DNA from 2 places in the Methylomonas sp. Kb3 genome. Region 1 is predicted to be linked to the other one. Evidence: riboswitches for the same ligand, from Rfam matches in the RefSeq annotation. Region 1 holds a riboswitch; the other holds the start of a gene.
The links. Region 1 has a riboswitch for cyclic di-GMP ahead of CWO84_RS07910 (hypothetical protein). Riboswitches for the same ligand answer to the same signal wherever they lie in the genome.
Positions count from the first base shown of each region.

Region 2: it holds a riboswitch for cyclic di-GMP, as region 1 does, so the genes downstream of both, CWO84_RS06625 (hypothetical protein) here and CWO84_RS07910 (hypothetical protein) in region 1, are expected to answer to the same signal.

Region 1 is NZ_PIZT01000010.1:134,910-142,468, reverse strand. It holds gene CWO84_RS07930 (M15 family metallopeptidase) at 265-810, opposite strand; gene CWO84_RS07925 (nucleotidyltransferase family protein) at 814-1,416, opposite strand; gene CWO84_RS07920 (XdhC family protein) at 1,397-1,660, opposite strand; gene CWO84_RS07915 (hypothetical protein) at 1,852-2,235, opposite strand; cyclic di-GMP riboswitch class I at 2,952-3,026, shown strand; gene CWO84_RS07910 (hypothetical protein) at 3,453-4,202, shown strand; gene CWO84_RS07905 (hypothetical protein) at 4,399-5,232, shown strand; gene CWO84_RS07900 (cytochrome c peroxidase) at 5,425-7,559, shown strand, end outside.
Region 2 is NZ_PIZT01000008.1:12,555-20,113, reverse strand. It holds gene CWO84_RS06630 (hypothetical protein) at 1-962, opposite strand, end outside; gene CWO84_RS06625 (hypothetical protein) at 1,063-1,854, opposite strand; cyclic di-GMP riboswitch class I at 1,894-1,972, opposite strand; gene CWO84_RS06620 (type II secretion system protein M) at 2,669-3,184, opposite strand; gene gspL (type II secretion system protein GspL) at 3,165-4,358, opposite strand; gene gspK (type II secretion system minor pseudopilin GspK) at 4,351-5,286, opposite strand; gene gspJ (type II secretion system minor pseudopilin GspJ) at 5,283-5,861, opposite strand; gene gspI (type II secretion system minor pseudopilin GspI) at 5,851-6,228, opposite strand; gene gspH (type II secretion system minor pseudopilin GspH) at 6,225-6,767, opposite strand; gene gspG (type II secretion system major pseudopilin GspG) at 6,752-7,183, opposite strand; gene gspF (type II secretion system inner membrane protein GspF) at 7,280-7,559, opposite strand, start outside.

The DNA.
Region 1 (7,559 bases):
TTAGTCCTTTGAAGGCATCGCGGGTAAGGCTTTTTGCCAGCCGGTTATACAAGTTTGCTTTGCCCGCAAGGCTTTGGAGTTTGTCCGCAACGTAAAAACCTCGCGATGCTGGCGACAGCAAAAAACCCAAGACGAGAGCTTAATTACCTTATGCGCAACCCTATCAGCGATAACCGAATAGCGTCTAGGCTTGCAAGGCTAATTTGGAGACTCGGTGATAACAAAGAGACCCACTATTTTGGCTTCAGTAGTTACCAAACGTTGCTACGAATCGCCCCGATAACACCAATGCCAAGGCTCGTAAACATAACCGAAGCGGTTATCGCGCGGGAATGACAGAAAAAATTGAAAGCGTTGCGCGTTGCTTGATAGCCACTGATAAGCAGCCGTTTGTTCGAACCGCTCGCCCAGTTCCGGGCAGTCGTCGCTGCCTATATCGATGGCACGCCCGGTGTGGTGTTCGCTGTAACCGGGCGGGGCCAAGACACGCAGAATCTCCTCGATAGTTTGCCCCATCCCGAGCTTGCGCCGAATAATGTCGGCTTGATAATCCGCACTGCGAAAGGCCGACACCATCAGCAGGGTAATGCCCTCCTCGGCGGCGGCCTGTTTCAATGCGTGCCAGGCAACGGCCGCTTCCGCCGTGAGATAATACGCTCTACCTTGCCGCGTGGTTTCCGCGACGATCAGTTCGGCCGGCTCGCGGCATAATGCCAAACCTCTACCTGCCGGCAGTTCTTCCTGAATGCCTAGTTCGATGAACAGCTCGCGAATACGCTGTAAGTAGGCGTCAAGCGGTTGGTCAATCATGAGCTACATCTCATTGAGTGCATGCAAGCGCTGGTAATCGCTAGTGGTGTCGACATCCATTTCCGCTTCCAGCAACGGCACTTTTACCAGTGTGTCTTCGAAGCGCAGTAACAAGGGCTTGGCTCCCCGGTCGCCGGTCAAGCTGGCTAGCTGGGGAAAATAAGCAGCCGGAAACACGGCTGGCACGCCAAACGATTCCGCGTACTGACTGACGACGATGCGCTCCGGCGCGTTTTGCCAAGCACTTAGCAAACTTTGCAGATGCGCGGCGCTAATCAAGGGTTGATCACAGAGCATCAACAATACCGCGCTAGCCGTGCCCGGCACAGCCTGGATACCAGCCAGAATCGAACCGGCCATCCCGTCCGCCCAACTCGGATTCAACACCACTTTGCTGCTGTTAAAATCGACCGCGGCTTTTATCGCCTCAGCATTTGCGCCCAATACCACCACCGTCCGCTCCGCCAACACGGCTTGCGCATTGGCAAGCGCATGCGCCAGTAATGGACGCTCCTGCCAAATCAGTAATTGCTTGGGACTGCCCATCCGGCTGGAGGCACCGGCCGCCAGGATGACGGCATGCACATTATCCATGGCTGCAGGCATGTTTAATCGCAACCGGCTCTTTCCCCAGTTGCCAGCCGCTACGGCCGTTGAACTGGGACTGAATGCCGGCCACGATGGACAAGACAATCTCTTCCGGAGGTTGCGCGCCGATGTCCAAACCGAACGGGCGGAATACCCGTTCGACTATCAGTGCCGCGTTGTCGCCCAAGCTGTGCAGCAGCCGCTGCTTGCGATGCGCCGGACCCAGCAAACCGACCAACTCGCCGGTTTGGGTAATCAGCATCCGCGCGCCGGCCTTTTGGTAGGTCGAGCCAAAGGTTTGTTGCCAAAAATTGGCGTGCGTTTTTTAGTGGATGATTCCTGCACTGACTATTCCTATAAAGAGATTGCCGCTCGAGCAGTTAAAAACTGACCAGGGTTTTGTCCGCGACTTATTGACGGCCTCCTAGCACAAAATGCATAAGTTGTGGAAACTCAAGCCTTGGCTTTTTTATCCTTGCGGATGCCCCGCACCGCATACGTCCTGGCTTTATCTTTGGCGGTTTCCGCAAAGAAGGTCTTCCAGGTCTCGCCGCCTCGGTCGGCAATTGCCGTCGAAATATCCTTAAATAAACTGATACCTTCCAGCACCATTGTCGGGGTAAAACCATAATCGTGGGTGAGGTAGTAACTGATGCTCATCAGATAGGTTTTTTCTCTACTCATGAGCTTGATCAGCCGCTGCTTTTGTTTATCGTAGACATAGTAAGAGGTCAGCGCCAGCAGGCTCAGGCCAAAAAATTTCGTCCACAACAAAATATAAGCATCGTCTTCATAGAGCTTCTGACCCTTGTTCAAAATGGCATCGGTTTTATTCATATCTATCCTCGGTGAAAGTGTCGGGCATCTTAATTTAAGTTTGAAAATTTTGTGTTGGAAATATTGGATAGTGTCGTCATAACACAGCCGCCCGAAGCGCAATACCCTGTAAGTGCAAGACAGCCAAGAACCAAGCGGTGTTTTTTTAGCTTAACCAGTAGCTATGCCATGCCATCGGCTTAAATGCAAAAAATGCCTTCTCCACCTGGTGGCAAAGGCGATTAGAGGAATCAACCTTTTTCTGGGGCTGAGTGATTTTCGTCGGCAATTGGCAGATGACTAAAGCTCCGGCGAGGCTGGTCGTCGATTGCCGACGAAGTCATGATACGCATGAGAACGTTGGATTTTTATTTCGGAATTCGTTCCCAACCTTCGTTCCAGCACCCTGATTTTTAAGCACCCAGCTTGGTATATCACTACCCGAACTGATGACTTTTACCCCTACGGCGCAAACTCAAAGCTGCCGCCCAAAATCTCTTAAATAAAATAAGGGATATAACCCAAAATACGCGAAATAACACACCCTGCATAGCGTAATAGCCATCTAAAACCCCAAAAAACCGCCACACTTATTACTACTCCACCCTATCAAACAAAACAGCCTATCGCATTGTTTTATATGAACATAACCATAGAAAAACACTAGCAACCCTTGCTCAAATATATTTTGGCGCATGTTTTGCTTTATAAATAGTGCTGCACCCACCTGGGCGCAGCCACCAAGTCGCCACACTCGTCGCAAGGCGGGGCCGGAAAGCTGCGGATCTGATTCAGATAGTCGAGCTGCCTCTTATGAGCGGGTAAGAGAAGGGTCTAGCCGGTCGAGATTCATACACCGACAACTACCCATAGCGCTCGCTCACTGGTCAGGAATAGTTTGTTGTATCACCTGATTAGCTAAACCCGTTGTTTAACTCACTACGCAAGCAAGCCCGGTATTTAAAACTCTTTGGACTGTCTCTCTCGCAACCATAGCGTAGCGTGATCAATTCAGGAATATTGAAATACATAGCGGTTTTAAGGCTGTTCAAATTGCGCGGGAAGCCATCGGCCCAGCACTTACCGTACGCAAAGGACCGGAAAGTAAGAGGCTGACATCGCGGCATCCGGCGCAGGTGCGTTAGGCAACGACTCGCAAAGGGAATTGCGAAACATTGAATGTCGCCGGTAAAACCTACCGGTAAAAATCTTCGTCTTACTATGAAAGGAATTGAAATATGTCTGTTAACACGAAACATGCGCCTGCCTTGAAAAAGGTCGCTGCAACACTTGCTATTTCACTTTTAGGCCTCGGCAATGTACAAGCCGAGACCGTAAACGGCACCATCTATAAAACCGTCGACCCGGTTCACGGCGCCGGCACCACAATCGATTTCTACTCGTTCTCCTTGTCATCAGCTGCCAATGTGATAATCGATGTCCTGGCGAATGAAGGCTACGCAGCGGGCTGGGGCGCGCATCCCGGCGCGTATGTCGATATAAACGGCGACGGCGAACTGACACTGGCAGATAGCCAATTCCGCATTTTTCAGGACACAGTCTCACTGACTACCGAAATCGTCAGCGGCGACGACAGCCCAGCTTACACCATACCCGGCAATACCGGCGGATGGGCCGATGGCAGCTTGTTGAGCCGAGACTCCTACCTGGCTACTGCATTGGACGTGGGCAATTACATTATTGCTTTTGGCGATTACTCTCTAACCATCGAAGAAGCTGTGCTGGGCTTCAACAAGGGCGACACCATCACCGGTGCGACCGGCGTCAACCCGATAACGGGCGCCACCGGTCAGGATCATTTCGATTATCAAATTACCCTGACCGCCACCGACTACGTCACCGGAGCCAGCCTGCCTTTGACCATCACCGGCGAGGGTGTTAGCGCAGTGCCGGTGCCAGGGGCCGTTTGGTTGTTCGGTTCTGCATTAATGGGATTCAGTGTATTAGGCAAACGCCGCACCGCGTAACCCCGGCAAACAAGAGCGAAAAGGTCAGCCGACATCAGCTGTCGACTCACCCCTCGCAATGCATGTCTAAACCCTTTGGAGATGTCTATCTTTTGGCTGCCAGGCCCGAAATACTCAGACAAATCCAAATTAAACAGCAACTTAAATCTACCACAATCGTAAACAACGATGTGGTAGATATTGGAGACACTCAAAAATGAACATCGATTTACAAACTATTTTTAAAATCACCCTATCGTCCGCCGCGCTAACCCTTGCCGTTGCTCAACCTGCGACGGCGGCTTGGTCAGGCGCCGATAACACTCTCGAGCTGGGCACCAGCATCTCAAACCCTAGTTTTAATTCCAGCAATTTGGGCTTCGCGGGCAATCCGTCTCTGTCCAATGATGGTTGGGGCATGCAAGGTGCATTTACCAACTTCTATTTGAGCTCATCAGCCCAATCCGTGACTGTCGACGCGCGTTCGTCCGCCGCAAACTTTCCGGCCTTTTCAATTTTCAGAACCAATGTGGCTTATTCGGGTGAAACGGTCGGCGTCGATACACCGGCTGAGCTAACCGGCCAAATTCACAAATTTAACTCGGTCGGCCAAGCCGGCGATCCAGGCATTATGTGGGCAACCGGCGCGGACGGCATTGTCGAAACCCTGGGCTACGTCAGTTCCTCAAGCAAAAACTACGTTAACTCTTTCGGCGGCGTCATCGACTCCGGCGCCCACGATGTCAGTATCGACAATCTGTATGAAACCGGCGTATCCGGCACTATAGGCGTCACCGGCAACCCTGCTTTTGCCAACACCAAAAGATTCGCGACCTTGACACTGAACGACTTGCAAGCTGGCTGGTATGCCGTGTTCGTCGGCGGTGCAGACGTCCTCGGAAGCAGTGCCGGCATCTCTTTGAACATTTCCGCGTCGGCCGCCCCTTCTACCTACACACCGGCGGCGGTGCCAGTACCCTCCGCTGTCTGGCTGTTCGGCACGGCACTGGCCGGCTTTATAGGCAGAGGCAAACGCAACGCTAAAGCGTAAGCCAACACCCAGCACATAAGCCGATGTTCCTATAAAAAAAGGAAGCTTGGCGAGGGACTTCGCCAAAGGAATAAGGATGGCCGATAAATTACGCTGTGTGGTTTATCGGCCTTTTTTATAGCTTGAGCCCGCTGATGCGGGCGTTTTGGCCGTATTTGTTGCCAACCAACCATTTCTCAGTGGAGTTTCACCATGACATTGTTTCGTCATAGCCAATTAGCGATTGTTTTAGCCGGAGGTGTACTGCTCAGTTTCAGCGCCGCCGCGGTCGAATTGGCACTAGGGCCCATGCCGATAAGCCTGAAGCATTTGCCCGTTCCGCCTGTTCCCGGACTACTGGACGGCCCGGACCCTATTGTCGTCAACAAGAATGCCGCGATTGCCTTGGGCAAAGCGCTGTTCTGGGATACTAACGTGGGTAGCGACGGCATGGCCTGTGCGTCCTGCCACTTTCACGCCGGCGCCGACGGCAGAGTAAAAAATCAGCTTGCTCCGGGCGGCCAATCCAGCCCTTTAAGCGATCAAACATTCAGCAATGCCATGACGGGTGGTTCTTTGGGACCCAATCATACCCTCAGCATTGGCGACTTTCCGTTACATCAACGGGAAGATCCGCTGCAAGAGCATTCCGCGATCCTCTACAACACCGACAATGTAGTCGGTTCGTCCGGTACTTTCGGTGGTGAATTTAGAGCCGTGGACCGCTACACAGCGCCTAACGACACCTGCAGCCGCAGCGTCGACAGCCTGTTTCATGCCGGCGCGGTCGGCACCCGCAAAGTAACGCCACGCAATGCGCCCAGCGTGATCAATGCGGTGTTTAATCATCGCAATTTTTGGGACGGCCGCGCCAACAATGTGTTTAACGGCAGCAGCCCTTGGGGCGACCGAGATCCCGACGCCGGCGTCTGGGTAAAACAGAACGCCACGACGCTAATTAAGCAGCGCCTGCATTTAATCAATTCCTCGCTGGCGTCATTAGCGGTAGCTCCGCCACAAAACACTACCGAAATGGCCTGCCGCAACCGGACCTTGATGGAACTCGGTAGAAAGCTGCTGTTACGCCGCCCGTTGCAAAACCAAAAAGTACATCCTGAAGACAGTGTATTGGGACCTTACAGCCTCAATAGCAAACCCGGCACGAACACTCTGTATAAGCTGCTGATCATGCAGGCATTCAATCCCAAATACTGGTCGTACAGCGGTAACCCGCCAATTCCGGCCCCCAAAGGGTTTGCGCCCTATAATCAAACCGAAGCCAACTTTGGCATGTTCTTTGGCCTGGCCATCCAACTCTATGAAAGCACATTGATTTCGGACGAATCGCCCTTCGACAACAGCGCCCGAGACGCCGGCAATCAACCCATAGAACTCAGCGCTTCGGAATTGAACGGCTTAAAACAATTCAGAAAAAATCAGTGCGCGCTCTGCCATTTAGGACCCAACTTCAGCGCGGCATCGATTAACGCCAATGCGGCCATTGCCAAAACCCATCCGGAAGCCTTCGGTGAACCGACTTTCTTCATCAGCGCATCCACCAATGTGGTCAATCGCATACCTTTGCTTATCAAAAACGCTCCGGTTACCGCATTTTTCGATACCGGCTTTTCTTCCACAGGCGTCACCGAAGAAACGGCCGATATTGGCGCAGGCGGCGTCGACGACTTTGGCAACCCGCTATCGTTCAGTAGGCAATATTTACAGCATTTGGCGGGCAATAATGCCGCTGCACTGGATGAAGATGTCACCAAAGTGAGAGCCTGCGATTTTCAGGAAGCCCTTGCTCTAAATATCAAACTGCCTTATTCGCTGCCGAGCTTGTTTACCATCACCGACGGCATAAGACCCCAGCCACAAAGCACGGAGAACTGTTTCCTGCCCGCAAACAATGCCTTTTTGCCCACGACCGCTGCCGCCTTAGCGGAGTTGAACAAGCCCAATACCCGGAAAATGGTGGCGTCTGTCGACTCGACCTTTAAAATCCCCTCGCTACGCAATATCGAGTTAACCGGACCGTACATGCACAATGGCAGCATGGCCACGCTGGAACAAGCGATCGAATTTTATTCGCGAGGCGGAAATTTTGCCTACGACAGCAAACAAGTTACTCGGGTATTTCCGCAGCCCAATCTACAACTGGATGCGCAAAACCGAGCCGACCTGATCGCCTTCCTGAAAACCTTGACCGATGAAAGAGTCCGCTACGAGAAAGCCCCCTTTGATCACCCCGAAATCAAAATACCCCACGGCCATGTTGGCGTGGAGCAGACAGTAAGCGGCGGTAATCCGCTGGGAGCCGTTCTGGGTAAAGATGAATTTCTGACCAT
Region 2 (7,559 bases), on a different contig from region 1:
CCGGCCGTGCTGCAAGGGTTGTTTAGGAATTTAACGTACTGTTGCGCGCCGGTACCGGAACCGTCGATACGTTTGCAAAAATGCACTTTAGTATCGTTAGGGGTTACGTTTCTGACAGTGCCGTCGGAATCGGTGTAAGTCAAACCGGCAGTCAAGCTGGTTAAGGCCGTGCCGTTTACTTTAAACTCGGACCATCTTTTGATTTGACCGGAGATCAACTCAGCCACTTGTTGTTTGCTCAAGCTAGGCATACAAGCTTCGGTGTAATCGCCCGGTGCGCAGCTGCCGCCAAAACCGGCCAACAGGTTTTGCGCTCTTTGTAAAGCCACATACAAGTTATCGGAAACCGGCACGCCAAATACCAAGGCCGCCGCAGGCACCACGTTCAGAGCCGCGTCGGCAGCCACTGGATCAACCGCAGAAGCGTTTGAAGGTTTGTTTGGGCCAACAAACAATTTTGGCTCAACATCGGAAATACCGGCATCGGACAGCACGTTGGTCAGGTTAGCGCCGCTGGCGTTGCAAAACCAAGTGTTGGTCGCGCCTTGTTGCGTGCAGTTACCGTTGTCGATACGCATCGCCGCAATCGCCACGCCGTCGATCAGCGGGTTAACGCCTTGCGCAGAACCGCCGGCAGAACGTTTGTGGAACAGGACTTTAGCCGTGGTTGCCGCAGAACCGTTGACGGTCAGGCCGGGTACGTTAGTAGAGTTCAGTGTGCAGAAATAAGCACTATGGTTTTTACCTTCGGAACCCGCTGTACCGTTATCTTTAAATACATCCAAAGTACCGGCGTCGCACAAGTTCACAAACAAGGCAGCCAGGGCTTTGTCTTGCGCGCTAGCGCCGGACATGAAGATTTCGATATCCGGCGTAACGCTTGGCGCATGCGCGGATGCGCCTTGCGAAAAACCTGCCAGAGAAGCCACTGCGATAGCAGCAGACAATAATTGCTTTTTCATTGTATATCTCTCAATGGATTAAATTTAAAGTGTGAGCCGACCCGTTCATGAAGGGGGAACCAGCAAAACAGAATCCGGCCGGCTCAAGCCGCTTACGGAATTAAACCGCCAGCGATTTACGACGAGTGGCGCGCAGTACACCCATCAGACCGGCGCCGAACATCCAAACCGCAGCAGGTAGTGGCACAGCAGCAGGCGCAGCGGTATAGGTCAAAGAACCGACGTTGCCGTTGATTGCGAAATTCCATACGCCTGGGAAAGTGACTAATTCGCCGGTGTCGAAGTCATCGGCATTGGCTCTTTCGCGAACAAAAGACAATGCTGTGCCTAACTGACCTTGCGCGGTAAATGGCAAGGCAGTTTGGAAATCGTTACCGTAAACAGCTGTGTATCCTTGCTGGCCGACAGTTTTGAAGGTACTCAAGTTGTTGCTGTTAGCATCTTGAGTTTGGATATAGCTGACCAAATCATTCCATTTACCCATCGTGTTGCTAATGTCTGGAGCGTTCGCGTCGATGCTGGATGGTGAAGGCACTACAGAAGTGGTGTAAAAACCAAATTTAGCTAAGTCGGTCAATTCATTCAATACACCATGACCACCAGAAACACCCCAGGCAACGTTGTTGCCGGCAGTGTAAGCAGCAGCGAACGATTGGAAGTTGTTGTCGCTCAGTGTGAATGACAATGGTTGGCTAGGATTAGCCAAAAATTGTTCAACAGTGATGCCCAAATCCAGCGTGTAAGAGTTTTGTGCTGTGTAGTTAACCAGGTTAAACAAAAACTCACTACCGTCTGCTGTTGCATCGCCGATAGCTTGGATACGCGCTTCCGCGGCGCCTGAAGCGGCCGCTGCCAATACTGCAACTGCCAACAATTTTTTAGACAATTTCATTTTTAAAACCTCATGTTTAAATTTCGATTAATGACATAAGGTGACAGCCCAGCCGTCTTGACCTGCAAGACCCGTGACTTTCCGTCCCCGCTTCACAACGAGTTTGGCTTTTACACGCTTTAGATTGCACTCGACACCATCTAACATCCTGACAGCGCCGCTTTGTTGCCCCCGCTACCATGTTCCGCCTAGCCTCCTCCCTATCCTCTTCCTTCGCCGCTCCTTGTTCGTGCCGTCCATGTTCCCTAGTTGCTCCCGAATCTTTGCTGAACGGCCGTTCCTCAACCCCTCAACTTGGCGCGAATTATTCCAGAGCAATAGCGGCGTTTCGGTTACAGCATTGTTAAATTAACGTGACATGTAATACATCTGTATTACAAAGCCGGCCGCTAACACGAAAATTCAGCGGATGACCGGGCGGGAGGGAGTGATGAAATCTAAGATTCTATTTGCGGGGGTCGCATCAGTGCGATTCAGTTAAGGAAGAAACCCCTTTTCCTCCGGGAGAAGCTGGGAATGCGGGAATCAAATAAACTATTTTCGGTGTAGCCTAGGTATTAGTGGCCGCTAGCTCTCGACGGCAAGGGCCTTGCTGACTATTGAGCAAGTTAGTTAAACCCAAAAAGTCCGTCATGCCGCCGGGATAAGGGCGTCCGGTGCCATGGATGGCAAGCTTCGAACTCTGCGTGCGCTGAACACGGCATTCCCCGACAAGCAAACGCCTTGCGACCGCTTCACCAATCGATTGGGAACACTGGGCTCCCGCCTGCGCGGGAGCGACGGACGTTAAAGGCCAGGCTAATATGAAGGCGGGCTAAACAACGCCCAACAAGACTTTGGCGTTAACGATACCGTCCGCATCGGCCGGTTTTTCCACATCGATTTGCAGCACTTGCAAGCGGTGTTTGGTTTCCAAAATTGTCAACCATGACATCAGTCGGTCGAAGGCCAGATTTTCCAGCCAGACGCTGACTTTGTCCTCGCCTTCCGGTGACAGATGTTTGATCGCCGGTTTTATATCCAGCTGTTGGCTGCTGAAATCGACTAACGCCAGCGGCGATTGATTACCGCCATCCACTGCCGGCGTATCAACCGCGGCTTGTTGCCGCAAAGCCGCCGCTTCGTTGCCGACTTGTTGTAAATAGCTATAGATTTGCCTTTGCGCCTGGATTTTTAGCGTCAGCAAGCGGCTTTGTTCAGCAATTGGTTGGTAAAACAGCAGGTATGCGCCATACATCAGCACGACCAGCACACCACCCAGCGCCAGTACTCGCTCTCTGGGCGTTAGTTCGGCAAAACGCTGCGCTATGTCATTTTTCGCGAATCTCAAGTTGCGCCTCCACGCCATTTGCGCCGCTGTCGGCGGATTGAAGTTTCACCTGCATGCTGGTTTGCAATTGTTGTTTGAATTGCTCCAGCTGGCCGATGTCATCGGCAACTACATGCAACTGCAAACCGCCGTTCAGGAAATTGAGTTTTTTCAGGTGCACGGCGGGCGTGTCTTTTAATACCAAGCCGGACCGGTAAAACAAGCGCATGAAGCCGCTACCGACGACGTCGTGTTGTTTTCTCAGCTGCGCCAGTTGTTGCTCGGCTTGGGCTTTAACATTGACGATGCGCTTCACCTCGGGAAAGCTTTGTTTGAACAGCGCTTGGGTTTTGGCTTCCAATTCGCTCAGCTCGGCTTGCTGTTGCCAGTAGGTGTGCAATAAGGCGTAGCTCTGCACCGCCAAAGCCGCACCCAAAATAATTGCTGCAGGCAGCCACTGCTGCCAACGGCCTACCTTTTGGCTACTAACGGCATAGGCACCGCTCAATAAACTCAGCTCTGCCGGCAACAACTCAACGGCGCTCGCCATGAATGGCAACGGTTTTGCTATGACTGTTTCCACACCGGTAGTTGCTAAACCTTCCGGCAGTTTGCTGTCTTCGCTGGCTTTGAATAGCAGTAAAGTCTGAAAATCAGCACCTTCGGCACGGGCTTTTTCCAACAATTGCGGCAGAAATTGCGTATCCACGCCGCCGCCCAGATAGGCAGCGCTACGCAAAATAGCGTTGCTGTCGTCGAGCAACAAGGTGGCTTGTCCGGCTTGATACGGCAGACATAAGGTTTCCGGATATGCGCCATCCAGCGGCAAACCGGCTTCCCGAAACGGCGTAAGCCATGTCGATAGCGTTTCGTGGGTAATCGCCGCGACGGCGAGTTTATCCCGATCCTGTTTTAACCAAACCAGATGATAATTTTCCACGTCCTCGGCCAACAGGTCTTCCAAGGCAAACGGCAAGGCTTTTTTCAGTTGCGCGGTGGTTTTAACCGCCAACTCGATTTCCAGCAATAGCACCGAAGCGGCCGGCAATAACAGCAGTACAGACTTACCCTGCGCAACAGCTGCTAACTGGGCCATCGTGCCGGATGCCGGCTGACTATCCGGCTCGGCAAGACTCAACCATTCCAGTTTATCGGCCGATTCGGAGATGAATCTGACCAGCAGTTTTTCAGCCATGCGCCAAGCCCTGGCGCTGCCGCTTCAAGACTTGCGCACCGCCGCTATCACGCTGCAATTGCGACTGAAACTGCAAATGGGTTTTGCCCATATCGATTTGCCCTTGTAGTAAAAAGTGTTGCGAACTGACCCCCAAGCCGTATTTACCGATGCCGGCATCGGCAACCGCTTCGTCCTTTAAAAACTCGGCGACTTTTTCGAAAGGCTTGCCTCTGGCTCTGAAGATGGATGCCGCCTGATCGGCGCTGATGTCGTCCGCCAAACAGCGCAGCACCATGGCGCTGGCGGTATTGATATTCAGCGGCGCGTAGCCTTCCACCACATACACATACGGCAATAATTTCGAATAAATCTCGCGCGTCATGCCTTGTACCAGCAATAACTCGCTGACATCTGCAAATTGCCGGTTCGCGGCGCGGTAGCCGGGCTTAGATCGGGTATAGGCGTCGTCTTCCGCACCGTGCGGATAGCTAGCGTCCATATCTGCGTCTATCCAATCCGTGATTGCCTGTACCAGCTCGGTTTTCAGTTTTAGCTGCGCCAGCAAGCGTTCCAAGCGTTTTACATCCGGCACGGATACTTTTCCCTCAACCAACAAGTTGTTCAGATTTATACGGCCTTGCAAATCCTCAATCTGTGCTTGCATCGTGCCGCCAGCCACCACGGTCGTTGCCAGCGGTTTGGACCAGGTATCATCCACACCATCGACATCACCAACTTTCGCATCAGCGGCCAGCCTGCCAATCGCCCAGCTTTCCAAGCCATAGGCATATTCCCAGGCTTGCATGCTGCGCAGCTGATTTTCGGTGCGGCGAATATCCATCTGCCGCGCTCTGGACATGGACACGACCGCTACCGTGGCGATGGCCAGTATCAGCATCACCGTGATCAACGCTATGCCGTGCTGCGCCCGATCTAGCATCTTCATTCCCGCACCAGAAACAGCCGGCGCATGTCGCCCAGGCCGGCCAAGTTAAAATTAGCTTCCACCGCTTTGGGTAAGCCAGTGCCACCTGCCGGCCAATGCGTCGTCCAGTCGCTGCCGTAAAAGCGCAGTTCAAGCGCGCCAACATTCAGCAATTTTTTCCGACGAAATTGCGTCTGCTGGGTACGGTCCAACACGATCCAGACCTGCCTGTACAAACTGCCGTTTTCCAGTCGATAACTGACACGCTGCAGATCACTTCGCATCGACAACGCCGACCATTCCGGCACGCTGCGGGTTAAAGTCAATAATTCTTCACCATTCCCACCGGAAAAAGCCGGCTGTTCGCTACCCAATTCGTCCCGAATCGAGCGTGGCAAAGCCTGGGCTAAATCTTCGTTAAGCAAATACAGGGTTTGCTGCAACGCGGCGATGCTGTCCGAGCGTTTTTCCGTGCCCGCTCTGGCATCCAACACCGCGCTCAAGCCGGCGTAGGCCATGGCCGCCATGATCGCGAACACGGCCATCGCGATCAGGACTTCCAGCAAGGTAAAACCGCGACTGGCGCTATTGTTCATGGCTGGCCGGAACATAACTAAGCAAACCGGCGTACGGCGATTTATCCCCTTCCAAAAACACTTCTATCCGGTAATCCCAAAGCGTGCCGCCGAGACTCGGCGTCACACCGCGCTTGGCCTGCCAATACCAGCGCCGCCCGGCCATGGTTTCCCACCCGTCCTGGTTCTCCGGCTTTTCGGTATCCAGGCGCAATTGCACCGCACGATTAGCGGCTATCGTCGCGGCTATAGTTTTGTTTTCCAGATACCAAAGGTTCTTGGTATTGTCGGCGGTAATTTTGATCAAGCCGGCCATCAGAATGGCTAACAGCGCCAGCGCAATCAGCACTTCCAATAGAGTGAAACCGCCGTTGCCGGGGTATTTCATGGCTTAATGGCGACGCTGGAAATTGCCAAGCCCCCATCCGCCGTATTACTCAGCCAAAACCGGAGATCGCTTTTTGCTAAATCCAACGCAATTTGAAACACCGCAGAGGCCCCGTCCGGGGTAAAGACAATCTGCGGTTCCGGATGAACTTTGCCGCCGAACCGTTGATTCAGATACACCGGCTTTTCGTCCAAGCTTAAAGCCAAGGTCATGCCTGTTGGCAAATTCCTCTGTCTGAATAGCGCATCATTATTCTCCGGCTGCCACTTGCTTTGGGTAGGCGAGAGAAACCTATACCCTTGGCCGACCAACTCCAGACCTATGCTTTCGCCGCGTATCATCGCTTCCTGCTCGGCCAGCGCCAGCAATTTTGCCAGCCGATCAACTTCCAATTGTTGCTGCTTACTATGATCGGCATTGCCCATCGCCAGCATCGCCATGCTGCTCATCAAGCCGATTAAAACCATCGCAATTAACAGTTCTATCAGCGTAAAACCACGCGCGCTCAAGCCGGAATTTGGCCTTATTTTTGCGCCCAATTGGTGATGTCCGCGCCGGCTTCGCTGCCGCCTTCCACGCCGTCGGCGCCGAAGGAATACAAATCAAATTCGCCGTGCGCGCCGGGCTGCATATAAAAATACGCTTTGCCCCATGCGTCGACCGGCAGTTGATCCAGATAGCCGCCCTGCTTCCAATGCGCGCCGGCCGGCAGATTAGCGGGTTTATGTACCAAAGCTTCCAGGCCTTGGTCGGTGGTGGGGTAGCTGAAGTTATCCAGTCTGTATAAATCCAGCGCGGCGCTGATGGCTCTGATGTCTTGCAAGGTGCGCGTGGCACGGGCTTCGTCTGGTCTGCCCATGATTTTTGGGACGACGATGGACGCCAAGATGCCCAAAATCACCACCACGATCATCACTTCGATCAGGGTAAAGCCTTGCTGTTTTTTATTGCTCATAAGGGTTTAAAGTCGGATTGGTTTAAACAGGTCCCGGCCTGCGGGACAACGGGGAGAAGATTAGAAAGCCAACGTGACAGGCGTATGACAAAACCGCTATCTAATCAATTGGTTCATTTCAAATATCGGTAACAGAATGGCCAGCACGATGGTTAGCACCACCAGACCCATGAACAAAATCAAGGCCGGCTCGAACAAGCCCATGGTCAGTTCGGTGAGCGCCTGAATATCACGTTCCTGATCGTCGGCGGCGCTTTCCAGCATGCGCGGTAATTGGCCGCTGGCCTCGCCACTGGCCACCAGATGTATCGTCACCGGCGGGAAGAAACCGCTGGCTTCCAGCGCCTTGTTCAAACTCTGCCCTTCCCGCACGCGA